2 regions of the Ornithinibacillus proteolyticus genome follow, and region 1 is predicted to be linked to the other one. Evidence: riboswitches for the same ligand, from Rfam matches in the RefSeq annotation. Region 1 holds a riboswitch; the other holds the start of a gene.
The links. A riboswitch is a leader RNA that binds a small molecule or an ion and turns the genes downstream of it on or off. The one in region 1 is predicted to bind S-adenosylmethionine.
Positions count from the first base shown of each region.

Region 2: linked by a shared signal. The riboswitch ahead of metK (methionine adenosyltransferase) and the one ahead of AAIB49_RS08555 (cyclase family protein) in region 1 are both predicted to bind S-adenosylmethionine.

Region 1 is NZ_JBCPXV010000014.1:5,162-20,065, reverse strand. Features, by position in the region: gene AAIB49_RS08615 (CBS domain-containing protein) at 1-149, shown strand, start outside; gene AAIB49_RS08610 (DUF6944 family repetitive protein) at 189-755, opposite strand; gene AAIB49_RS08605 (NRDE family protein) at 836-1,603, opposite strand; gene AAIB49_RS08600 (DHA2 family efflux MFS transporter permease subunit) at 1,812-3,230, shown strand; gene AAIB49_RS08595 (S66 family peptidase) at 3,328-4,359, shown strand; gene AAIB49_RS08590 (short chain dehydrogenase) at 4,425-5,024, shown strand; gene AAIB49_RS08585 (HAD family hydrolase) at 5,638-6,447, shown strand; gene serA (phosphoglycerate dehydrogenase) at 6,604-8,193, opposite strand; gene AAIB49_RS08575 (pyridoxal-phosphate-dependent aminotransferase family protein) at 8,190-9,347, opposite strand; gene AAIB49_RS08570 (hypothetical protein) at 9,401-9,571, opposite strand; gene rbsK (ribokinase) at 9,680-10,567, shown strand; gene AAIB49_RS08560 (5-methyltetrahydropteroyltriglutamate--homocysteine S-methyltransferase) at 10,587-11,690, opposite strand; gene AAIB49_RS08555 (cyclase family protein) at 11,755-12,513, opposite strand; SAM riboswitch class I at 12,599-12,700, opposite strand; gene AAIB49_RS08550 (hypothetical protein) at 12,845-14,904, shown strand, end outside.
Region 2 is NZ_JBCPXV010000062.1:5,095-14,745, forward strand. Features, by position in the region: gene AAIB49_RS17920 (gamma carbonic anhydrase) at 1-306, shown strand, start outside; gene metK (methionine adenosyltransferase) at 350-1,546, opposite strand; SAM riboswitch class I at 1,668-1,774, opposite strand; gene pckA (phosphoenolpyruvate carboxykinase (ATP)) at 1,969-3,555, shown strand; gene AAIB49_RS17935 (ABC transporter substrate-binding protein) at 4,323-5,306, shown strand; gene AAIB49_RS17940 (ABC transporter ATP-binding protein) at 5,318-6,094, shown strand; gene AAIB49_RS17945 (ABC transporter permease) at 6,121-6,927, shown strand; gene AAIB49_RS17950 (aminoglycoside phosphotransferase family protein) at 7,167-7,922, opposite strand; gene AAIB49_RS17955 (DinB family protein) at 8,085-8,648, opposite strand; gene ytkD (RNA deprotection pyrophosphohydrolase) at 8,767-9,231, opposite strand; gene AAIB49_RS17965 (hypothetical protein) at 9,256-9,390, opposite strand.

The DNA of each region.
Region 1 (14,904 bases):
ATGCGACTATATATGAAGCCATTGAGTTATTTAAGGATAATATGGAAAAAGGAAATCGAGTGGATGCCCTGCTCATTACAGAGAATGGGGAGAGAAGTGAGAAATTAATTGGCATTATAACGGCATGGGATATGATGGGAGTGCAGTAGGAATAGTAAAAGCCCGGGGTGAAGTCCTGGGCTTTTGCATTACTTTCTCTCGCTATCCAATTCAAATTGATTTTTACTAACGACTAAAGCCTGAAGAACTGCTCCACTAGCTTGTATCCAACCGCCAAGTGAATCAATCTTTTCACCTTCTTTAGCATGAAGGGCTTGAAATCCGGCCCAGGCTTGCATGATACTACCGATTGCTTGGAGAATAGCATCAAAATTGACAAGCACTTCATCCTTATCGAATGCCTTGTCATCCCCTGTTAGATAAAAAGGTGATAAAAGGCTTCCTAAAGCTTGAAGTAGATGACCCTTAATCGACAATTCTATCTCTGCTTTATCATCTAATTCGAATAAAATTGCCGCAACAACGATTATGTTCCCTAGGGATTCAATCACTCCACCAATCTGTTCTATACTAAATTCTTCTCCCGTATCAATAATCAAGCCATTTCCGGTTGCTTGCATGACATTTCCAATGATAATGAGATCGGATTGGGACTTTTCATTTAATTCATAGTAGGGAGTACTACTACTTGCATCAATTAATGTGCCTATCGCCTGTATCCATGTACCAAATAATTCCTGATTGTTGTCATTCATTGGCTATACCTACCCATTATAAAGCCTTTAATGTATCTTATTCCGGAAATGAGTGTAAGGTAACGAGAAAATGAAATTCTCTAGCTATTTAGTTGAAATTGAACATGAACCTCATCTATAAATTCTCCCGCTTCAAATGTTCTTTCTGAAAAGGAAACCCGATTATCGTAATCAATTGTAAGCACAGTCGAACAACGCGTACCATATCCTGGCATGTTAATAAACATAGGTGATAGCTTCTTCTCTAATTCCAGCCCAATACCGGTATCTGGAAGCAAGGATTCCTCTGCTTCTTCGGCATCAGTAAGAATCTGAAATAAGTCATTTGTCTGCACGACTTCTGTTTGTTGCAAATAATGATGTAATCGCTTCTTACCATTTTCTACTTTCGGCCAAGGTGTATTGAGAAAATGATTGCTTAAACCATGTACACCAGGTGAAAGTGACGTGATTTGATCTTCAATATTGTTATAATACGCTAGATGATCCCCATCTCCGACAAGCACATTAAAGCCAACAAAAGCCTCCTTTTTATGACGTAGTTGGTGGATATAGTCATGGGAGGATTCATCGCCTGTTAAATAATTGGATACGATATGACCTCGTGATGTTTTTCCCGGATTCATATGTGCCGGGTCACGATAATTAGTAAGGGCTGCAATTCGACCATTCCGAGAAATGCCGAGCCATGTTCCCATCTGTACTAAATCTCTACCGGCTAAAACATCTGGTTGGTCTTCCCAAAAATGTGCGGGTAACGTAGGACGCTCATAGGACTCATCCCGGTTTGCTGCTAGAACTAGCTTATAGGTTGGGTGTTCTTGTAATTGGAAAAGGATTAGACACATTGTTAAATAAAGTCCCCTCTTTTTTTCTTTTATTATAATTGGAATCTTCTCTGAATAAAATTAATTCGTAACCAGAAGTATTATTTGTTATAATGATGGCTACGAACATGTAGAAGGATATGGAAATAAATCTAACGAGAGAAGTGGACATAAAAATCCGAACTTGTGGTATCAATAATAAGAGATTAGTGAGAAAGAAGGCTGCCAAATGGTTCATCATCACCATGAAGTGGATTCGGTAGAGAATATACGAAAGGGTCCACTACTAATTGTTTTATTAACAGGGACATTTGTTGCTATTTTAAATCAGACCTTGTTAGTTACAGCATTGCCTGTCATCAAAGAGGATTTAAATATCGATGATAATACCGTTCAGTGGTTACAGTCCATTTTTTTATTGGTGAATGGAATTATGATTCCCATTACGGCGTTTTTAATTGCTCGGTTTTCAACGAGAACCTTATTTCTTTTAGCAATGGGTTCCTTTGCTTTAGGTACGTTAATTTGTACGATTGCGCCGGAGTTCCTCACATTACTGGTCGGAAGGGTGCTTCAAGCAGCAGGGGCAGGTATTATGATGCCACTCATGCAAACCATCATGTTTCTCATTTTTCCTATTGAAAAAAGAGGTTCAGCGATGGGCTTGTTCGGGTTAATCATTTCCTTTGCTCCGGCAATTGGACCAACTTTATCTGGATATTTAATTGAGCATTACCCTTGGCGAAGTTTATTTTATGTTGTACTTCCTATTGTGATTATTGATATTGTGTTAGCGTATTTTGTACTAGTGAGTGTGACGAAGCAAACATTTCCTAAGGTCGACATCTTATCAATCGTATTATCAACACTCGGGTTTGGTGGTTTATTATACGGATTTAGTACTGCCGGTTCGAGTGGTTGGCATAGCGCTGAAGTATTGTTATCGATAGTTCTTGGCGCGGCTATCCTGACTTGGTTTATTTTACGACAGCTTAAGCTAGATACGCCAATTTTAGAATTCCGGATTTTTAAAGAGAAAATCTTTACTCTAACAACCGTGCTTGGGATGACCGTATTTCTTGCCATGATCGGTGGAGCCGTTATTCTACCATTATTAATGCAGGATATGTTAGGATTCTCCCCTATGCAATCTGGATTGGCTATTTTACCAGGTGCCCTCATTATGGGGGTAATGAACCCTGTTACAGGACGATTGTTTGACCGTTTTGGTGCAAAGTGGTTATCCTTAATCGGTCTATTGCTCATTACGGTAACCACATTTATGCTAGCTGTATTAAATTCAGAAACAACCTTCACGTACATCGCATCCGTTCAAGCGGTTCGCATGCTTGGAATAGCGATGGTGATGATGCCAGTTACAACAGCAGGATTAAACCAGCTTTCTAGTGAAATGCTACCACATGGTACCGCAATGAATAATACACTTCGTCAAATGGCAGGTGCTATTGGTACCGCATTACTTGTTACAATTATGACAAGTAGCGCCATCCCAGAAGAGGGGGTCAATGGCGTGATTCATGGGGTTAATGTGGCGTTTTCTGTAGCTGGAATTATAGCGGCAGTAGGATTAGTTCTAACTTTCTTTATCAAGTATCATCACCCAGGAAGAGCTAAAGCAGGTGAATAATTCTACCCCAGGGGAATTGAATCCTCTGGGGTTTTTGTTTGTTTAGAAGGAGTATGGCTACTTCACGGCGAATAGTAGAGAGTAGGGAGGTGGAAGTATGGTCATAAAACCTAAAAAGCTACAAAAAGGAGATAAAATCGCCACCGTGAGCTTATCCTGGGGTGGTGCCGGGGACCAAGCTATAGCCTGGCGATACGAGCAAGGTGTGAAACGATTAGAGGAGATATTTGGTCTTGAGGTGGTACCGATGCCAAATAGTTTAAAGGGAAGCCAATATATTTATGAAAACCCAGAAGCACGGGCAGAAGATTTGATGACCGCATTTCAGCATAAAGAGATTAAAGGAATTATTTCGAATATTGGTGGAGATGATAGTATTCGGTTATTACCTTATATTGATTTTGAGCTAATTCGCCAGAACCCGAAGATTTTCATGGGATATTCTGATTCAACGATTACTCATTTATTCTGTTATAAAGCGGGAATTTCCTCATTCTACGGACCAGCTATTTTAACAGACTTTGCAGAAAATGTAGAAATGCATTCTTATACGATCGAAATGGTACAGCGTACATTATTTTCTAGTGCGCCTATAGGTGAGATTTTACCTCCGCCGGAATGGACGAGTGAGTTTCTTGCTTGGGAGGAAGGGCATAACGAGAGGAAACGGAAGATGCATCCGAATTCCGGCTATGAGGTTTTACAAGGAGAAGGAGTCGTTCAAGGCCGGTTAATAGGTGGATGTGTAGAAGTATTGGAATTTGCGAAAGGTACGAGCATTTGGCCAGGCTTAGACAATTTTGACAACAGTATTCTATTCTTAGAAACCTCAGAAGAAAAACCTGATCCGAACCTGTTACGTTACTGGCTTCGAAATTATGGGGCGCAAGGAATTTTAGCTAGTATAAATGGTATGATCATAGCAAAGCCCAAGGATGAAAGATTCTATACCGAATATCAGGAAGTAATCCAGACGGTCTTGAAGGAGTATAATCGAGAGGATTTACCTGTACTATATAACCTTAGCTTCGGTCACACAGAACCAAGGTTTATTTTACCATATGGTGCAATGGCAGAAATAGACTGTGAGCGTGTTCGATTTTCCATCGTTGAAAATGGAGTGGAATAGTTTACAAACTGTCCATCATAGTAATAAGTATGGAGATTTTTAAAGTCCAAAAAGGGGATATGCCGATGAGGATTTTAGTAGTTGGTGCCAGTGGAACAATTGGGAGTGAGATTTGTAAGGCGTTAGAACATCATGATCTAATTCGTGCTGGACGAAATGGGTTAGATGTATCAGTGGATAATACATCGCCAGACAGTATTAAAGCTATGTATGAAAAAATCGGAAAAGTCGATGCAGTCGTGAATGCCGCTGGAGGCGCCAATTTCGCTTCTGTATCGGAGCTAACTCCTGAGCTGAATGAACGCGGGTTAGAAAGTAAATTAAAAGGGCAAATTAATTTAGTCCTACTAGGTTTAGATTATGTAAATGATGGTGGTAGCTTCACATTAACTACAGGTGTAATGATGGATGACCCGATTCGCATGGGAGCATCCGCTGCCATGGCTAATGGCGGAGTAAAAGCCTTCGTAAAAGCAGCAGCGATTGAAATGCCAAGAGGAATTCGCATCAACAGTGTCAGTCCAACCATTGTAGAAGAATCATTTTCGAGACTAGAGAAATTCTTTGTAGGCTTTACACCAGTACCAGCTAGTAAAGTTGCAACTTTTTACCGGAAAAGTGTGGAAGGCGCACAAACCGGGCGAAATTACGAGATTTATCAATAAAAGATAACGTCAAGACAAGAAAGCCTGTCTTGGCGTTTTTTAGTAGACGGATCAGTACACGAAGCAGCCAAAAAGGTAACAGAGAGAGTCCCTCAGTGACCGAAATGTGGAGGAAGCAGTGAAAAAGGTAACAGAGAGCATCTCTCAGTGACCTAAATATGGAAGAAACAGCCAAAAAGGTAACTGAGAGCCTACCTCAGTGACCTAAATGCGAAGGAAGCCCTGAAAAAGGTAACAGAGGGATCCGCTCAGTGACCTAAATGGGTAAGAAGCAGCAAAAAAAGGTAATAGAGGGATCCGCTCAGTGACCTAAATGCGGAGGAAGCAGTGAAAAAGGTAACAGAGAGCGCTCCTCGGTGACCTAAATGCGGAAGGAGCAGCCAAAAAGGTAACAGAGGGATCCGCTCAGTGCCCTAAATGCGGAAGAAACAGTTAAAAAGGTAACAGAGAAGGCGGATCAGTTCCCTTAATTGAAAGAAACAGTGTAAGAAGGTAACCGACGCCACGCCTCAATGCCCTTATTAACAAAGGATGAGGAAAAAAGGTAACAGATCCCATAATCCCTCGTTCTTCCCATTATGTTAAACTTAAAAGAAAAGGAGTAGGTGTGCCAGTGGTAAAAGCGATTATTTTCGATTTGGATGATACGTTATTAGATGATAAAAGAAGTATTCAGGAAGCGATGCGGGCAACATGTGAACAAGCTGCCGAGAAATACGACATCAATCCGGAAGCATTGGAAGCGAAAGTACGTGACATTGCACGGGAGCGTTACAAGGCATATGAGACATATGCCTTCGCGAAAAAAATAGGAATTAATCCGTTTGAGGGGCTTTGGGGAACATTTGATGATCCCTTTGAAGAGTTTCAAACTTTACATCATATCGCACCCGAATACCAGTTTCAAGTGTGGACAAAGGCTTTACAGTCTATTGGTATAAAGGATGAGGAGTTCGCAAGGGAATTAGCAAAGGCCTTCCCAGAGCACCGGAAGAATGTGCCCTTTGTTTATGCGGATACCTATGCGGTCTTGGAAGCGTTAAAAGCTAATTACGAGTTGTACATGCTAACAAACGGTGCACCTTCTCTACAACGAACTAAGCTTGCGTTATCACCACAATTAGAGCAATACGTTACTCGTGTGTTTATCTCAGGAGACTTCGGTATTGGCAAGCCAGATCCGTCCATCTTTACATATGTACTAGAAAGTATTGGAATAACAAGTGATGATGCCATCATGGTTGGGGATAATTTGAACACGGATATACTAGGGGCAAATCGAGTAGGAATGAGGAATGTATGGATTAACCGGAACGGACTGGAGGCGACAGATATTCTACCAACCTATGAGATTAAGAATCTTACAGAGCTTATTCCACTTATGGACAGCATATCCAAAGGAAAAGCTCGTGCCGATGTATGATGAGGCAAGCATGCTGCTAGATCTAAAATATTGCTCGGAATCTAGCAGAAATTAAACATGGGTGAGCCTATGTAGTGGAAAAAGGAGGCTCACCCAGTTATCTATACACTATTTTGTCTTTTTACATCATTTTGTCTAAACCAAGCTTACATATCGTTATAAATCGATTATTCTAACTTGGTGAATCTCCCGAAGCTGCAGGAGCTCTTGCAACACCTGATCATGGACATGTTTATCCACTGTTAGCATCATGATCGCATCCCCGCCTATATTAGACCGATCCACCTGCATAGTAGCGATATTGACCTCATGCTTGGCTAATAGGCTACCCATCTTTCCAATGACACCAGGCTGGTCCGTATGGTAGATAACAATGATATGACCTAAAGGGGTGATATCGACACGGTAATGATCGACTTTAACAATACGCGGACCTAACCCACTAAGTACAGTTCCAGCGACACTGCGAGTTCCGTTTTTAGTTTTCATCTTTACCGTAATCAAGTTGGAAAATCCTTTTTTCGTATAGGTTTTACTTTCGTGAATTTCAATGCCTCTTTTCTTCGCGAGATAAAGGGCGTTAACTTCATTAACATGGGTTCCAAGATGGCGCTTCAGCATACCTTTTACGACTTTCCTGCTTAGTGGGGAGAGGTCATGCTTTATAAGGTCTCCGGTATAGGTAATAGTTATTTCCTCGACTACTTCATCGGTCAAATAAATAAGAAATTCTCCAAGCTTTTCACAGATTGGAAAATACGGTTCCACCTTTCGCAGTAGCTCATTGTCAAGGGATGGCATGTTGACAGGATTTCTGACAGGGTCGCCATTAAAGTACCGTAAGATATCTTGACTAACATCGATGGCGACATTTTCTTGTGCTTCGATTGTACTTGCTCCAAGATGTGGTGTAGCAATAACCTCATTTAGCTCCAGTAATTTATGGTTCAAGAAGGGCTCTTCCTCCAGCACGTCTAAGGCAGCACCTGCTACTTTTTTGGAAACTATCGCATCATATAATGCGTCCTCATCAATAATCCCACCACGGGCACAATTAATAATTTGCACGCCAGGTTTCATTTTGTGAAAGGCTTCCTTATTTAGTAGATGCCTAGTCTCTTTTAATAATGGGGTATGAACAGTAATGAAATCCGCAATTCGTAGGACATCATCGAGGCTGCCATACTCAATCCCCATTTTCTCTGCTTTTTCTTTCGTTAGAAAAGGGTCATATGCGATAACATTCATTCGTTGTCCTCTTGCACGGTAAGCAACTTCTGCTCCAATGCGTCCTAGTCCAATAATGCCAAGTGTTTTATTTTTAAGCTCGACGCCAATATAGGATTTACGATCCCACTTTTGCTGTTTTAAAGCAAGGTAGGCTTGGGGGATCTTTCGTGCTAGTGCCATTAACATAGCCATCGTATGCTCAGCAGCCGAATTCGTATTGCCATTTGGTGCATTGACAACTATAATGCCATGTTCAGTGGCGGCTTCCATCGCAATATTATCCACACCGACACCTGCACGACCGATAATTTTGAGATTGCTAGCACGCTCCATTAACTCCCTCGTTACTTGGGTTTGGCTTCGAACGATAAGGGCATCAAATGCGCCGATGTTTTCTAGCAGCTGTTCTGTATTCCAGTTTGGATTCATCACCATATGAATATGGGAAGCTTCTTGGAGTGGTCTTATGCCATCTTCACTTAAAGGATCAGAGATTAATAGATTATATTTCTTCATGGGCTTCCTCCTCTTAAGTATACAAGTTGAGCGGCATTGACTCCAATTCCGACATTGTATAGGATACCAAGCTTAGCCAATCCTAATTCGATACAGCTAATCGTCTGTAAAATATCTGCTGGTGTACAGTAGCCCATATGGCCAATGCGAAAAATCTTCCCTTTTAACTGCTGTTGTCCACCTGCAAGCACAAGGCCGAACTCCTTTTTGACCAATTGTCTTACGTTATCTGGGTGAAAGTTAAATGGCTGAATTGCTGTTACGGTTGGGGAAGCATCTGTATCATTAGTCAACAATGGAATTCCGTGCGCTTCAAAAGCAGCTCGAGTCATCTGTTTCATGAGCTGATGTCTTTTCCAAACATTAGCAAGACCTTCTGATTCAAGTAATTGAAGTGATTGTTCTAGACCATATAATAAGGAAATCGCGGGTGTGAATGGTGTGGAGTCAAGTTGCTGGTTATCTCGGTATTTTCTAAGGTCTAGATAAAAGCGTGGGTGCTGATTATGTTCGATCTTGTTCCAAGCATTCTTACTGGCTGCTATGAATACGAGTCCTGGTGGGAGCATCAATGCTTTTTGGGAGCCTGTTACACATACATCGATTTGCCATTCGTCCATGTTCATTTCCACTCCGCCAATACTAGATACACCGTCTACAATGAATAGGGCATCTGTGACTTCCTTTATAGAAGCAGCGAGTTCTTGGATAGGATTTAAAACACCTGTAGACGTTTCACAGTGAGTGGCAAAAACAGCTTTAATAAACGGGTGGTGCAGTAGATAGTCTTGAATCTCTTCAGGGTGAAGCGCCACTCCCCAAGGGTAATCCAACCTATGTACGTGCAGGTTATAAGCTTCACAAATTTTGACAAAGCGGTCACCGAAAGCCCCAGTAACCACGACAAGGACTTCATCACCAGGAGTTACGGTATTAACGACTGCAGCTTCCATACCTGATGTACCAGAACCAGCAACGATAGCTACGTCTTCCTTAGTACCAAATAACTTCCTTAATTTCGGCTTGATATGCTTCAGTAAATCTTTTGTCTCTTGGTCACGATGGCCGATCATCGGTTTTGTCATAGCTCGTTGAACACTTGGTGGGATTGGGGTTGGACCGGGGATGCGCATTAGTTGATAATCGTTTAACATAAACTACTCCTTTCGTATGCTTTCCTATTTGCTAAAAAAACATCAGGATGAACCTAATGCTTTCTTCTAAAACGTCGGCGGATTCTTGCTGTTACGTTCTCTTCTGGGTTATCATTTAATTGTTCCTTCGGTTGTTTAGTAAAGGCAAGGCGATTAGAAAGAAAATATAAGCCCTCTTCAAGTACAATTAATAGCACGATAATCAAAATAATCCAAAACCACATAGAGGCGCCTCCTGAAAAAATATCTAATTCATTTTCTTACATTTTACCAAAGTTCTAGAAAATATTTTATAGTTTTTTATTTATTTCAACAAATCAAGGGGGATTACCATGAATAAATCAACAATCGTTACAGTAGTGGGAAGCATTAATATGGATCTAACGGTTACCACTGATCGAGTACCAGAAAAGGGAGAAACCGTAATGGGGAAAAACTTTGCCACCTACCCTGGTGGTAAGGGAGCCAATCAGGCAGTCGCAGCTGCAAGACTAGGCGCTACCGTGCAATTAATTGGAGCGGTGGGAGATGACACCTTTGGAAAAAGCTTACGAGAGAATCTGCAGAGAGAAGGAATTGATACAACAGGTGTTGAGATAAAAGAAGGAATTGCTACCGGTACAGCAACAATTATATTAGCAGAGCAAGATAATCGGATTATCGTGGCACCAGGAGCAAATTCACATGTAACCAAAGATATGGTAGCGAAATATGAGGAACAAATTAAGAATAGTGATGTGGTACTGCTACAGTTAGAAATTCCAATAGAAACCATTTTTTATGTTACAAGCTTAGCACACCGATTCGAAGTTCCGGTTATTGTCAATCCAGCTCCTTATCAACAGCTGCCGGAAGAAGTATATCAAGCGGCTACTTTTATTACACCGAATGAAGGGGAAGCAAAGGAGATGTTCTCCGAGATTTCACCTGAAGGACTTCAGGACAAGCTCATCATCACGAAAGGTTCAGAGGGAACGCTATATGTTGATCAGAAGGAAGAAATACTAGTGCCGGCCTATTCGGTTTCCGTACAGGATACAACTGGAGCAGGGGATACCTTTAATGGTGCACTTGCCGTTCTAATCGGCGGGGGAGCAACCCGAGAAGCAGCTATCCAATTTGCCAATGCGGCTGCCGGATTATCCGTTACAAAAATAGGAGCACAAGCTGGTATGCCGACAAGTGAGCAAGTATTGGAGTTTATGCAGAAGAATAAATAGGGGGGAGAGTCCCCCTATTTTATCCCCATACCTCTTTCGTAATATCCACAATAAACTTCAATTTCGCCCATTGCTGTTCTTCCGTTAACTTATTTCCATGATGAGTAGAAGAAAAGCCACACTGTGGACTTAATGCAAGCTGATCCAGCGGCACATAGCGACTGGCTTCTTGAATACGACGCTTAATTTCTTCTTTATCTTCCAATTCACCAAACTTTGAAGTAACAAGACCTAATACAACACATGCGCCACCTTTAGGGATGTAATTTAATGGCTTGAAATCACCAGACCGCTCGTCATCATACTCTAGGAAAAATCCATTCACCTTTTCTTTTGCAAATAATGTTGGTGCAATCTGTGCATAGCTACCTTCAAATGCCCATCTAGATTCATAGTTTCCCCGACAGAGATGGGTGGTAACATATAAATCATCTGGTTTATCCTCTAATACACTGTTGACGACATGAAGGGATAGCTCAATTAATTCCTCACGGGAGAGTTCAGGCTCATATGCTACTAGACTATCTGCATTCAGACCAGTAATATAAACATCGTCTAATTGTATATATCGGACACCGATATCGTAAAAGGCCTTTAACGCATCCCGGTAGGCTTGGATAACATCCTTCGCATATTCCTCGACAGTAGGATAAACCGCCGTGTTTCGAATACCACGATGGAATAATTGGTTAGGACTAGGAATGGTTTGCTTGGCAACGGCACGTCCAGCTACTATTTCATTAAATAATTTAAAGTCTTCAAGGAATGGATGATCCTCATTAAAGGAGATCTTGCCGATATTGCGAACATCATATGGTTCTGTTTCCACGCCTTGAAACTTAATGCCTCTTTCCGGCACATAGCCTTCAAATCCATTTAGATTTTCAAGAAAATCAATATGCCACCATGAGCGACGAAATTCTCCATCGGTCACTAGCTCCAGCCCGACTTCAATTTGTTTATCCACGATACGCTGTAGTTCCTTATTCTCTACTTCTCTTAGTTCTGCTTTGGAAATATTGCCATTCTTATAGTCTTCTCTTGCTTTTAATAGATTTTCCGGGCGTAGTAAGCTCCCTACATGGTCAGCTCGAAATGGCGCTTGAAATGTTTTCGTAGTCATGTTAATTCCTTCTTTCTTTTTGATTATAGTGGGATTTGCTTCTAGTTTTATTACTTTAAATTTTCTATGGTAATAACGCAAAAGATCGTACGGGGAATCCGGATGCTCCTTTTGCTTTTGGAACGATGTTAAAGATAACGGCGCCCTTAGCAGGTACCTTATCTAGATTAGTAAGCAGCTCTATTTGGTAAGTATCCTGGTCCAGCACATAATATTCGCCTACTAGTGCTCCATTTTTTCGGTAATCGACCGCAGAATCTGTATCAAACGTTTCATGGCCGATAGCTTTGATTTGACGTTCTTCAAATAGGAATTTCAGGGCATTTAGTCCCCAACCTGGTGCATGGGCATTGCCATCTTCATCTTTATTTTCGAATAAAGCGTGATCAGGCCAACGTTTACTCCAATCGGTTCTCAGCGCGACAAAGCTTCCTGCTTCAATTAGACCATGCTCTGCTTCAAAAGCTAGAATGTCGCTTGTAGATAGCGTAAAGTCGTTATCCGTAGCTGCTTCCTTTGATTTATCAATGACTACAAGAGGTAACACAAGCTCTTTTAAGTCTAAATCCGCTAGATATCTTCTATCCCGTACAAAATGGATTGGTGCATCCAGGTGTGTACCATATTGCCCGGGGAAGGTAAAGCTTTGCGCAAAGAAACCATCATCATGGGTAAATAAGGTTTTAAATTCCGCTGCTTCAAATGCAGAAAAGTGTGGTGAATCGGGACCAAAGGCATGCGTTAGGTCCACCCACTCTTTTTCCTTTAATTGTTCCATTGCTTTTAATACGTCATTCGTGTTGTTCCGGATTTCGTTTGTCATTTCCTCACCTCATTTATTTAGTAAACAATCAAAAAACCTCTTCTCATAAATAAGAAGAGGCTAAACAAATTTAGGTTAGGTGCTCTTCTTATCTTCTAGCAAATGCTACTGGAATTGGCACAGTACTCAAAATGAGTCCGCTGCCGAGGCTTCAAAGGGCCAGTCCCTCCACCTCTCTGGATAAGAATCGGTCATTTAATTGTTACTATTCACTCTACATCGCTCCAAAGAGTATGTCAAGCTATAATTTTCTATATATTAAAAAATTATAATGATTCCATTAGTCGTTATTGGTATGATGAGTATATCGAAACCAAAAGGTGGGTGTTCTATGACACAACTTAGTCCGGATGAAAAGAGAGAAATCGTTCGCGAGGAACTTCATCAATTAGTGAAGGCGCGATACATCAATATGAATGTCGCAGCCAAAATTGTCCAGGCACATACAAAATATTATCAAACTATATCACGAGTGAACCAAATCAGGCAGGAAACGGTAAAGCAGGGACAGCCAAAGAAAGAACCAACAGTCACCATCACCCCTCAACCTACAAGCTTAGCGCCGAAAAACGAAGCCGTTCAATCGAAGCCGATTACGAAAGAGAAGAAGACGTTATCAGAAAAACAGGTGAGGGATCGGAATATTACCTGGGGCTTGAATCTCGGTGTAATCCTATTACTTTTAGGGGGATTAGTTCTTGCGACGAGTACATGGGATACACTTGGTGCTTGGGCGAAAACAGGACTAATCTCAACGGTTGCTATTTTGTTTTATGGATTGGCAGGCTTAACTAGCAGAATTCTCCAAATAACGAAAACAGCATTTGCATTTCTTGTGTTAGGTAGCTTGTTTTTACCAATTATCGTTGTATCTGTCGGCTATTTTGAGCTATTTGGAAGTTATTTCTCCTTTTCTGGAGAGGGGAAATTTTTATTGGGGGCAATCGGAACTTTATTCATTCTCCCTATATATACTTACTTTGCTTTTACGCAATCATCCCGTCTTTTTGTCTGGTTTTCGTATATAGCAATTAGTGTGTTCGTCGGTCTTTTGCTAGCAGCGTTATACGTACCGGTAGATGTTTTTTATCTAGGGATCATGGTATACAATGCTGCTTTAATCATCGGTTATCGGTTGCTAAAGGAGAAGAAGCGATTAAAGCCTTTTATTACGGAATTCATTCCATTTATACAAGCAAATCTCATCCTATCTACCTTATTCATGCTCATGTTCTATGATCAAGCATGGATGTATAGCTTTAATTTATTAGTAACTGCAGTTATCTACTTTTCGATGATATTTGTTACCAAGCACCAATCCTATCATTTCGTGTTTACAGCTATGGTCGTTTATGGTGGCTACCAGCTAGTGGAAAACTCAATATTGGCAGGTGTTGGCGAGATAGCTTATGCATTGTTAGGGGTATTTTTCATCGTTTTACCAAAGCTGATGAAGGATGCAGGATCTTTACAGAAAATATTTCAAGTTACGAGTGCGGTCGTCTCAGTTCTAGCATTTATATATATTACCTTTGAAGGGCTAATGATAAGAGCAGGCGAGGGCTCACTTGTTTTATTTCTTGCCTATGTTATTATGGCACTTCATTTTGCTTACCTTGCTTCACTTGTTACGAATAAGCTATTCCATTATTTAAGTCCTATTTTCTTAGTAAGTGCTTTGTATCAGCTTACTTTACTAGGTCAAGAGTGGATTGGTTATGAATCTATTATTCTTCCTGGATTTATATTGGCCTATCTTTTTTATATGCTAGGTGGTTGTCTCATAAACATATCACTTTGGCAGCCAATGAAGAATAGTACGCGTGATGTGAGTAGTATTGCGATGATTTTTTGTTTATTCGCAAGCTTTGTTATGTTCGAAAGCCTTGAGCTAAGTATTATGCTATTCTTCCTTGCTGGATTGGCGATTGTCATGAATACGTATGAAACACGTACGCATTTGCTACAGATGGCACCATGGTTGCATGGGGTAGCATTAGGATTAGCCGTTACCGTTTTATATAGTCATGTTGCACGACAAGATGCACCATACCTTGAGGATGCTTTTCTAACTATGGGAATCGTACTCGGTAGTATAGTCGTTTTAGCCGGTAGCTATAGTTGGAAAACGATGAATCAGAAGAAGTTCGCAGAGAGTAGTTTTTATCTTGCCCAATTGTTCTATGGAATTGGTATGCTAGGGAGCTTAACACTGGAGCCAGTGACTAGTGCGTTGATTACATTGGGTGGAATAGCAATGGCTTATTTGCTATACCGGAAAACAAGCTGGACTGCTATTCCCTATGTCCTTGCCAGCTTTTCTCTATTTTTCTATTTCCATCTTCTGCATATTATTCATGAGAGGATAGCCACAATTCCAGAAGTGTTCGA
Region 2 (9,651 bases), on a different contig from region 1:
GATGTTACTGTAGGTCACCAAGTTACCCTTCATTCATCCATAATACGAAAAAATGCTTTAATCGGTATGGGATCGATTATCTTAGACGGGGCAGAAATTGGGGAACATGCTTTTGTTGGTGCGGGAAGTCTAGTTCCACCTGGCAAAAAAATTCCACCTCATACATTAGTTATGGGACGCCCTGCTAAAGTAGTTCGCGAACTAACGGACACGGATTATCAAGAGATGGAACGAGTTCGCAAATCCTATGTTGAAAAAGGACATTATTATAAGTATCATACTGATTTAGGGCTTGATTTTTCCTAATAGCAAAGGCTTAGAACACTGGGTTCTAAGCCTTTTACATACATTATTTAACTTGTGCTAATAACGCGTCTACTTTATCGGTTTTTTCCCAAGGAAATTCTACATCTGTTCTACCGAAATGACCATATGCTGCAGTTTGCTTATAGATAGGTCTTTGTAGATCTAGCATGCGGATAATTCCAGCCGGACGTAAATCAAATATATTGCGAACAGCATTAACTAATACCTCTTCGCTTACTACTCCGGTACCAAACGTATTAATGGAAATGGAAACCGGTTCTGCAACACCGATTGCATATGCAAGCTGAACTTCACATGAATCAGCTAATTTAGCAGCTACAATATTTTTCGCAACATAACGAGCGGCATAAGCAGCTGAACGGTCTACTTTTGTAGGATCCTTCCCACTAAAAGCACCCCCACCATGACGTGCATAGCCACCATACGTATCGACAATTATTTTTCTACCAGTTAAACCTGCATCCCCTTGTGGACCTCCAATAACGAATCTTCCAGTCGGGTTAATAAAGTATTTCGTTTCATCATCTAATAATTCTGCAGGTACTACTGGCTTAATGACGTGCTCGATCAAGTCTTTTTCAATCTGTTCTAATGTAACGCTTTGTGAATGCTGTGTAGAAATGACAATCGTATCAACTCTTACCGGTTGATCCTTTTCATCATATTCAACGGTTACTTGAGTTTTTCCATCTGGACGAAGATAAGCGAGCGTATTGTCTTTTCTAACATCACTTAGCCGTTTAGAAAGTTGATGCGCTAGAGAAATTGGTAACGGCATTAATTCTTTTGTTTCGTTACATGCAAAACCAAACATCAATCCTTGGTCCCCTGCTCCGATTGCATCAATTTCACTTTCTGTCATTTTTCCAAGACGTGCTTCTAACGCTTGGTTTACCCCGCTTGCGATATCTGGTGATTGCTCATCAATAGCAGTTAGAACTGCACAAGTATCAGCATCAAATCCATATTTCGCACGAGTGTAACCGATATCTTTAACGGTTTGTCTAACAACCTGTGGGATATCAACATAGGTTGATGTGGTAATCTCTCCAGCAACTAGTACTAATCCTGTTGTTACGGTCGTTTCACACGCAACCCTAGCTAGCGGGTCCTTTTTTAAAATTTCATCTAAAATTGCATCGGAAATTTGGTCACATATTTTATCTGGATGACCTTCTGTTACTGACTCAGAAGTAAATAATCGACGATTCTTAGCCATTTGGCTAAATCCTCCCTCTATTTCTTTGTTACGGAACTCAAATATCTATCAGATAGTATATCCTTAATCAATAAAAAAAGCCTTTCCTTCTTACATGAGGAAAGGGTTTACTAGCCTTTCGCTCTTATTGTTCAAGGAATTTTCCTTGCTTCAGGTTAGCACCTTTTCACAAATGTGATGGTTGCCGGGTTTCATCGGGTCTGTCCCTCCACCAACTCTGAATAAGAGAGTATCCGCTCTATTGTAGATTAACTGAAGCTATTGTCCTATGTCAACTGTATAATACACTGTCACGTAATTTTAATAAAATAATACAATAAAAACAATAAATAGTATGGACTATTAATTTAAATGTGTTATACTAATAATTAATTTCAGGAAATAAATGTATTGAATCTCATAAATAAAGGTAGGTAATTTTAATGAATACAGTAATGAAAACCTCATTATTGGAAGAACTTCTGTCCCAGCAAACTACAAAGAAAAACTTATCTGTTGCTAGATTAGTTGAAAAAGTCCTTTCACGAAATGAAGGGGTCTTATCAAATACAGGAGCTGTACTCGCTACTACTGGTAAATATACTGGCCGTTCCCCAGAGGATAAGTTCATTGTAAAGGATTCCATATCCGAAAGTAAAGTAGACTGGGGTACTGTAAATCAACCTATTGAAGAAAAAGTATTTGAATCCTTATATGCAAAAGTTATGGAGCACCTAAAGCAAAAAGATGAAGTATTTGTATTTGATGGATTTGCTGGAGCTGATCACAACTATCAATTACCAATTCAAGTAATCAACGAATTTGCTTGGCATAATTTATTTGCGAAACAATTATTCATTCGTCCAACAGAGGAGCAATTAGCAAATCATCAAGCAGAATTTACTGTAATTTCTGCTCCAACCTTTAAGGCTGATCCGAGTGTTGATGGTACTAACTCAGAAGCGTTTATCATGGTGTCGTTCAAGCACAAAGTTATCTTAATCGGTGGAACAGAGTATGCAGGTGAAATCAAAAAGTCCATCTTCTCTATCATGAACTTTTTATTACCAGAGCAAAACATTTTATCTATGCATTGCTCAGCAAACGTAGGTAATGAGGGGGATGTTGCTTTATTCTTCGGTTTATCTGGAACTGGAAAAACAACATTATCAGCTGATCCTTACCGGAAGCTAATCGGTGATGATGAACATGCCTGGAGTTCTAGTGGTGTATTTAATATAGAAGGTGGCTGTTATGCAAAGTGTATCAACCTATCGGAAGAAAAGGAACCACAAATATACAACGCCATTAAGTTTGGTTCTGTATTAGAGAATGTAGTGTTAGATGAAGAAACACGTATCCCTAATTTCGATAATACTTCCTTAACAGAAAATACTAGAGCTGCCTATCCATTAGAACATATAGATAATATAGTAAATCCAAGCATTGCAGGACATCCGAATACGATTGTATTCCTAACTGCTGATGCATCTGGTACGCTACCACCTATTAGTAAACTAACAAAAGAACAAGCAATGTATCATTTCTTAAGTGGATATACTAGTAAACTAGCTGGAACAGAACGTGGTGTAACAGAACCACAAGCAACATTTTCAGCTTGCTTTGGAGCACCTTTCCTTCCATTATCGCCTGCAACTTATGCAACGATGCTAGGTGAAAAAATTGATTTATATAATACAAATGTATTCCTAATTAATACTGGATGGACTGGTGGATCTTATGGTGTAGGAAATCGAATTAAGCTCTCATACACTCGTGCAATGGTTCATGCTGCATTAGAAGGAGAACTAAATAACGTCGAAACAATTAAAGATGAAATATTTGGCTTGGAAATCCCTGCTCATGTTGCTGGTGTTCCTGATGAATTACTTATTCCAAGAAATACATGGGAAGACAAACAAGCATATGACGAAACAGCAAGAAATCTAGCTAAGAAGTTCCATGATAATTTCAAAAAATTTACTCATGTTAGCCCAGAAATTGCTGCAGCAGGACCTAATTTTAAATAACACTATCTTGTCCTCATCCCAAGAGGGTTTATATACTAATTCTTATACAGGCAGAAAGGATGTTACCTTTCCTATTTGCCTAACGTAAAACCGACCTTACTTTTAGAGGTCGGTTTTTTCTACTTATGTTGGTGATTCCACCCACTCCCGGGCGAGAGGTTCTTCGATTCGCGAGCTGCTCACTCAGAACGCGCGGGGACTTCTTTTTCGCGCGACTCTTTCTCCATTTCGCGCGGGACTTCTTATTTTTCGCGCGATTTCTTCTTATTGTCGCGCGATATTTCTTCCGGGTCGCGCGATTTTTCCTCCGGGTCGCGCGATTTCTCCCCTTTCTCGCGCGAAGCTTACTTCTGTCGCGCGGGGACTTCTTTTTCGCGCGACTTTTTCTCCATTTCGCGCGGGACTTCTTATTTTTCGCGCGAGGTTCCTTCTGTCGCGCGATTTTCCTCTTCTGCCGCGCGATTTTCCTACCGGGTCGCGCGATTTCTCCTCTTTCTCGCGCGAAACTTTCTCTTGCCGCTCGCGAGCTCTCCCTAATCGCGCGAAGTCTACTCCGACGACCGTGCGCGAGAACCTCTCCTCTCGCGTCCCCCCTGCAAGACATATTAAAACTAGGCATTCACACATTTTTCATTTAAAGCATACTATGTGGTTGAAGTACTCCACTTGAGAACGACTATTCAAACTTTATTACAAATCGGGAAGATATACTTTCCTTTTTGCATAAAAAATTTTCGAAATGGAAAGGGTCGTAAAGAATGAGAAAAATGAAGATTATTGGGGTTATATTATGTTTTACACTTCTTTTCCTTTCTGCTTGTGTTTCTAGCGAAAATACTACTATTAAATTAGGAGAGGTTACCCGTTCACTGTTCTATGCACCTCAATATGTAGCAATTGAGAAAGGATTTTTTGAAGAGGAAGGATTAGATGTAGAGCTTCAAACACTTTGGGGTGGAGATAAAACGATGACAGGCTTATTATCAGATGGAATTGATGTTGCATTAGTCGGATCAGAAACATCTATCTATGTTTATGCGCAGGATTCCAATGATTTCGCAGTCAACTTTGCTCAGCTTACTCAAACAGATGGGACATTCTTAGTAGCAAAAGAAGCACATTCTGATTTTAAATGGGAAGATTTAAAGGGTTCTAATTTTCTTGGACAACGTAAAGGTGGAATGCCGCAGATGGTCGGCGAATTTGTACTAAAGCAGCATGGAATAGATCCACATAACGATTTAAGCTTACATCAAAATATTGATTTTGCGAATATTCCAGGTGCGTTCCTATCGGGAGACTATGAATATGTACAGCTATTTGAACCAACTGCCAGTGTAATGGAAAAAGAAGGAAATGGCCATGTCATCGCATCCTTTGGTGAAGAATCGGGTCATGTACCATACACTGTTTTTATGGCTAAGCAGAGTTATTTAGTTGATAACAAAGAAAACATTGAAAAATTCACTAGAGCGATATATAAAGCACAACAATGGGTACAGGAAACAGATTCTGCAGAAATTGCTGAGACCATTCAATCCTATTTTGAAGATGTAGATTTAGATATATTAACTTCCTCGATTGAGCGCTATAAGAGCCAAGGATCGTTCGCGACAGACCCAATCTTAGATGAGGAAGAATGGAATAACTTAACGAACATCATGGAAGAGGCAGGAGAATTACCAGATGGCGAAATTTCTTATGAAGAGCTAGTAAATACAGAAATTGCAGAGGACGTCATCAATCAATAAGGAGGGAAAACATGTCCTTTCTAACCTTAGAAAATGTCACCCACCACTATTTCACAAAGAATGACTATACCAAAGCACTAGAAGATATTTCTTTTTCAGTAAAAGAGGGAGAGTTTATCTCCTTACTAGGGCCAAGTGGCTGTGGTAAATCCACCATTCTTTCTATCGTTTCGGGGATATTGAAACATACGTCTGGTAAAGTACTTTTAAATAATAAAGCCATTGATGAATCTGAATTAGCTATTGGTTATATGTTACAGCAAGATTATTTATTTCCTTGGAAAACGATTTTAGATAACGTATTAATCGGTCCGACCATTCAGCGAAGGGCGAATGAATACGTAAAGGAAAAAGCAATCGAGCTTTTACACGAGGTTGGTTTAAATAATGTGGAAAATCAATACCCCTCATCCCTTTCTGGTGGAATGAGGCAGCGTGTTGCACTCGTCAGAACATTAATTACGGATCCAAAAATTCTACTATTAGATGAACCCTTTTCAGCTCTAGATTTCCAAACGAAGCTAAAATTAGAAGACCTTGTTTACAAACTATTACACGCCTACCATAAGACAGCCATATTAGTAACCCACGATATTGGGGAAGCGATAGCGATGAGTGATCGCATAATCGTTATGAGTGCAAATCCAGGTAAAATTGCTAAAACCTTTGAAGTACCAATTGAACTTCGAAATGAAATGCCATTTTTAGTTCGTAAACACCCTAAGTACCAATCTATATTCGATAAAGTTTGGGAGGAGTTAAACAAAAATGAAACGCAAACCGTTTAACCCTTCAACAGAAAGGGGATATTACCATGTCCCATCATGAAGACCAGCAATTATTTGAAACGCATAAGCAAAAACTCCTACGAGAGAAACGTATTGTATTCATTTGGCAAGCTCTTATTTTAATTGGTTTTTTTGGCCTTTGGGAGCTTGCTAGTAGAATGAGATGGATTGACCCGTTATTATTCAGCTCACCAACAAGAGTATTCAATCTATTAGTCGAAAAACTTTCAGATGGCTCGATGATTTCACATACGTATGTCACGTTATTTGAAACGTTACTAGGCTTTATGATTGGTACAGTACTCGGTATAATACTTGCATCATTGTTATGGTCATCTACCCGATTTTCAAAAATTATGGATCCTTATTTAGTAATTTTAAATGCCATGCCTAAAGTCGCCTTAGGGCCCATCATTATTGTCGCTTTAGGGCCAGGTTATGTATCGATTATTGCCATGGGAGCTATCATTTCCGTTATTATTACAACGATTGTTGTCTACACCGGATTTAGAGAAGTTGATCCAAACTATGAGAAAGTACTAAAAAGCTTCGGTGCAACCCGTTGGCAATGCTTTAAATCAGCTGTATTTCCAGCAAATCTTCCCGTCATGATTTCAACGTTAAAAGTAAATGTTGGGCTATCCTGGGTCGGGGTTATCGTAGGAGAGTTTCTTGTTTCCAAAGAGGGATTAGGCTATTTGATTGTATATGGCTTCCAAGTCTTTGACTTTACTTTAGTCATGGCAGCATTAATTCTAATTGCTATCTTTGCGGCAATCATGTATAAGGTCGTTGAAAGAATGGAACGTTGGTTGATTAAGCATACGACATAGTAGAAATTAACGTAACTCCTAATAAGGCTCAGATCTCTTTATTTATAGGAATGCCTACTTGAACTAAACATCTCCCATCCGATGGCTGGTGAGACTCCTCGCTAATTAAAGGAGGTCTCACCGAAGCTATCTCTAATAAGCGTACATATATTTTCTCGGTTAAAATGTCCGATTAACCAGGAGCTAATCTATTTACATAACCTTTCTACCGGATCTCGAGTTACCTAGACTATTATAGTTTACGTACAATAGTCTTGAACTATCTGTAATAACCTACTCGAATCTTCTGTCGGTACAAATTCTGCTAATCTCGCTCCCGCTATAATCGGGGCCCATTCTAATATATCGTTCTTGTTGATGCCGCTTTTTTCAGTATAAAGATTTAAATATTCCTCAGCAATTTCTGGGTAATGCTGTGAATACAGTAGATAGGTACGGTAGACATCCGCACGAACATCACCAACACTAGCATCCACCCAATCTATAATTGCAATATGATGACCTGTCTGGATAAGATTAAAAACATGTAAATCGCCGTGACACAATCTATTTTCATAAGACATTTGATTCATTTTTTCGATAAGACATGCTTTTTGCTTTTTATTTAACATCTCAGCAGCTTCAATTTGACGCGTTAATTTTAACGTCATTAGCTCTATGGAGTCTGTTTTAACCGAATGAATCTTCCGTTGTATATCAACTGCGATATTTAAATAATCTCTAGCATCATGCATATTAGCTAACATCAGCTCCCCTAATGTAGAGCCATGTACATACTCCATTATAATGGCTGGGCTCCCCTCGAATGAAGTAACTTCTATCACCTTAGGTACTGGTAAGCCACTAGAATAGGCGACTTCTTGCTTAGCCGCTTCATATTTCGCTTCACTTTCCGGTAAGTACGCATGAAAGACTTTAACTATTTGATTATTGCGTACATAAATCGTAGCGGTATTACCTTCTGCAATCTTGGTAAGCTGTTCGATTTTCCTCACTCCTCTAATATCTCTCTTTTATAGGAAACAATACGGTCGAGCTAATCATGTTGTGACTCAAACTCCGAGCTATGTCCAATTCAATAAGATCATGTTTTGAACAGCATAATAGTACGTCCTGATTTCGCATCGGATATTTTTCTGCCACCATTACTCCCGACTTCACTTAGTGATCTGCTGTCTCGCTTGTATGTACCCTTCCGTTAAACTAAAGTGATGTTGTTCATGAATTGCCAGTAAATGAACACTTTGAATAACGTTTGGATAATGTGCAACTGGATCTGGATAGCGAATGTGGCCTGCAACTGGTTCCTCTAATTCGGCTACTAAATTCTTAAATTTATTCGTCTCGTTTATAAGTAACTGTTGAATATCGAGAAGTGTGTATGTTTGATTAAGGTTTTTTGGTGGTGTTAATACATAAGGAGCTTTCATAGGACCTTTTTTCTTCTGAGTATATTCTACATAAATATTATGTATTGAAGTTTGGTAAGGGTGATGTTTACGTATTCTAGCAAGCGGTTTGGCAAGGGGGAGATAAATGGTGGAAAACCTTCTAACTAACCTCACCATTAGATATACATGATATAACGTTTCTCCAACCGACCATTTATCTGGTAACGGACGCTTCCATAATCCAAAGTTAGACTTGGAGACCGATTGATAAAAAATCACTCTTTGCTTTTCTACTAGATTAAAGTAGTTTTCTATATAAGTACTGTTCAAAAATCACACACACCTTTTCGGTTATTTTTATTATATACTACCAAAACAGGCACGGATAGTCATACTTTTCAAGCAAAAAACACCTCCTCTGCAGGAGGTGTCGTACGGCCATTAGAAATTAATTCCTAGAAATTCTCTTTAAACAATACGTTAAAACGTCATCCTTCATAATAAAACTGTATTTCTTATTTGTTTTCACTTTTTTAGGAATTTCTGATAGAAGGACAGGGCCTTCTGTTTCATAATACGTATCTTGCTCTACCAAGGTATCAACTTCAGCATAATAAACATTCTTAATCACATGCTCCGCTTTACCTGCAACATGATATTGTCCAATATACTGTAGTTGTTTAATAATTCCACCAGTCTCTTCCATTACCTCCCGATATGCCGCATCTTCAGCACTTTCTCCTTCTTCTACCTTTCCACCTGGAAATTCCAAACCTCGGTCCTTATGTTTCGTTAATAGCCATTTCCCCTTAAAACGACAAATGACCCATACATGCTTTGGTTCCTTCGAAAAGGGGTGGTCAAGAAAAGATAATCGTATCTCATTATGATAAAAATCTCGAAATGTTAACATATGTCAGCTACCTTTTACTCTTCATCATAGATGTGTTATTTTTGTGATCTTCCATTCTTGGTCTAGAAACGTAAACTCTAATTCAATACCGTATTCACCGTACAATTCGGATTGATTGTCTTGCGTAACCAAGAACGTATTCTTATCTAATTGTACCACATCGTATCCATTCTGTTTATCGAACCATGGTGATCTATGGCAGTCAATTTTTCATCTTCTTCTTGGTCAACACCCACTGAGATGGTCTATTTTTGGTTTCTTCATCAATCTTTTCTAACCACTTCCAAAATACGACTATATGACCGAATTCACCTTTTTTATCTTACCGCCTGCATCCTGATTTGTTTAAAATTAGCATATTCACCTGGCTCTAGTAGCGCCTCTATATGCCTTTCCTGTAAACCAATTTACAGCATCTGC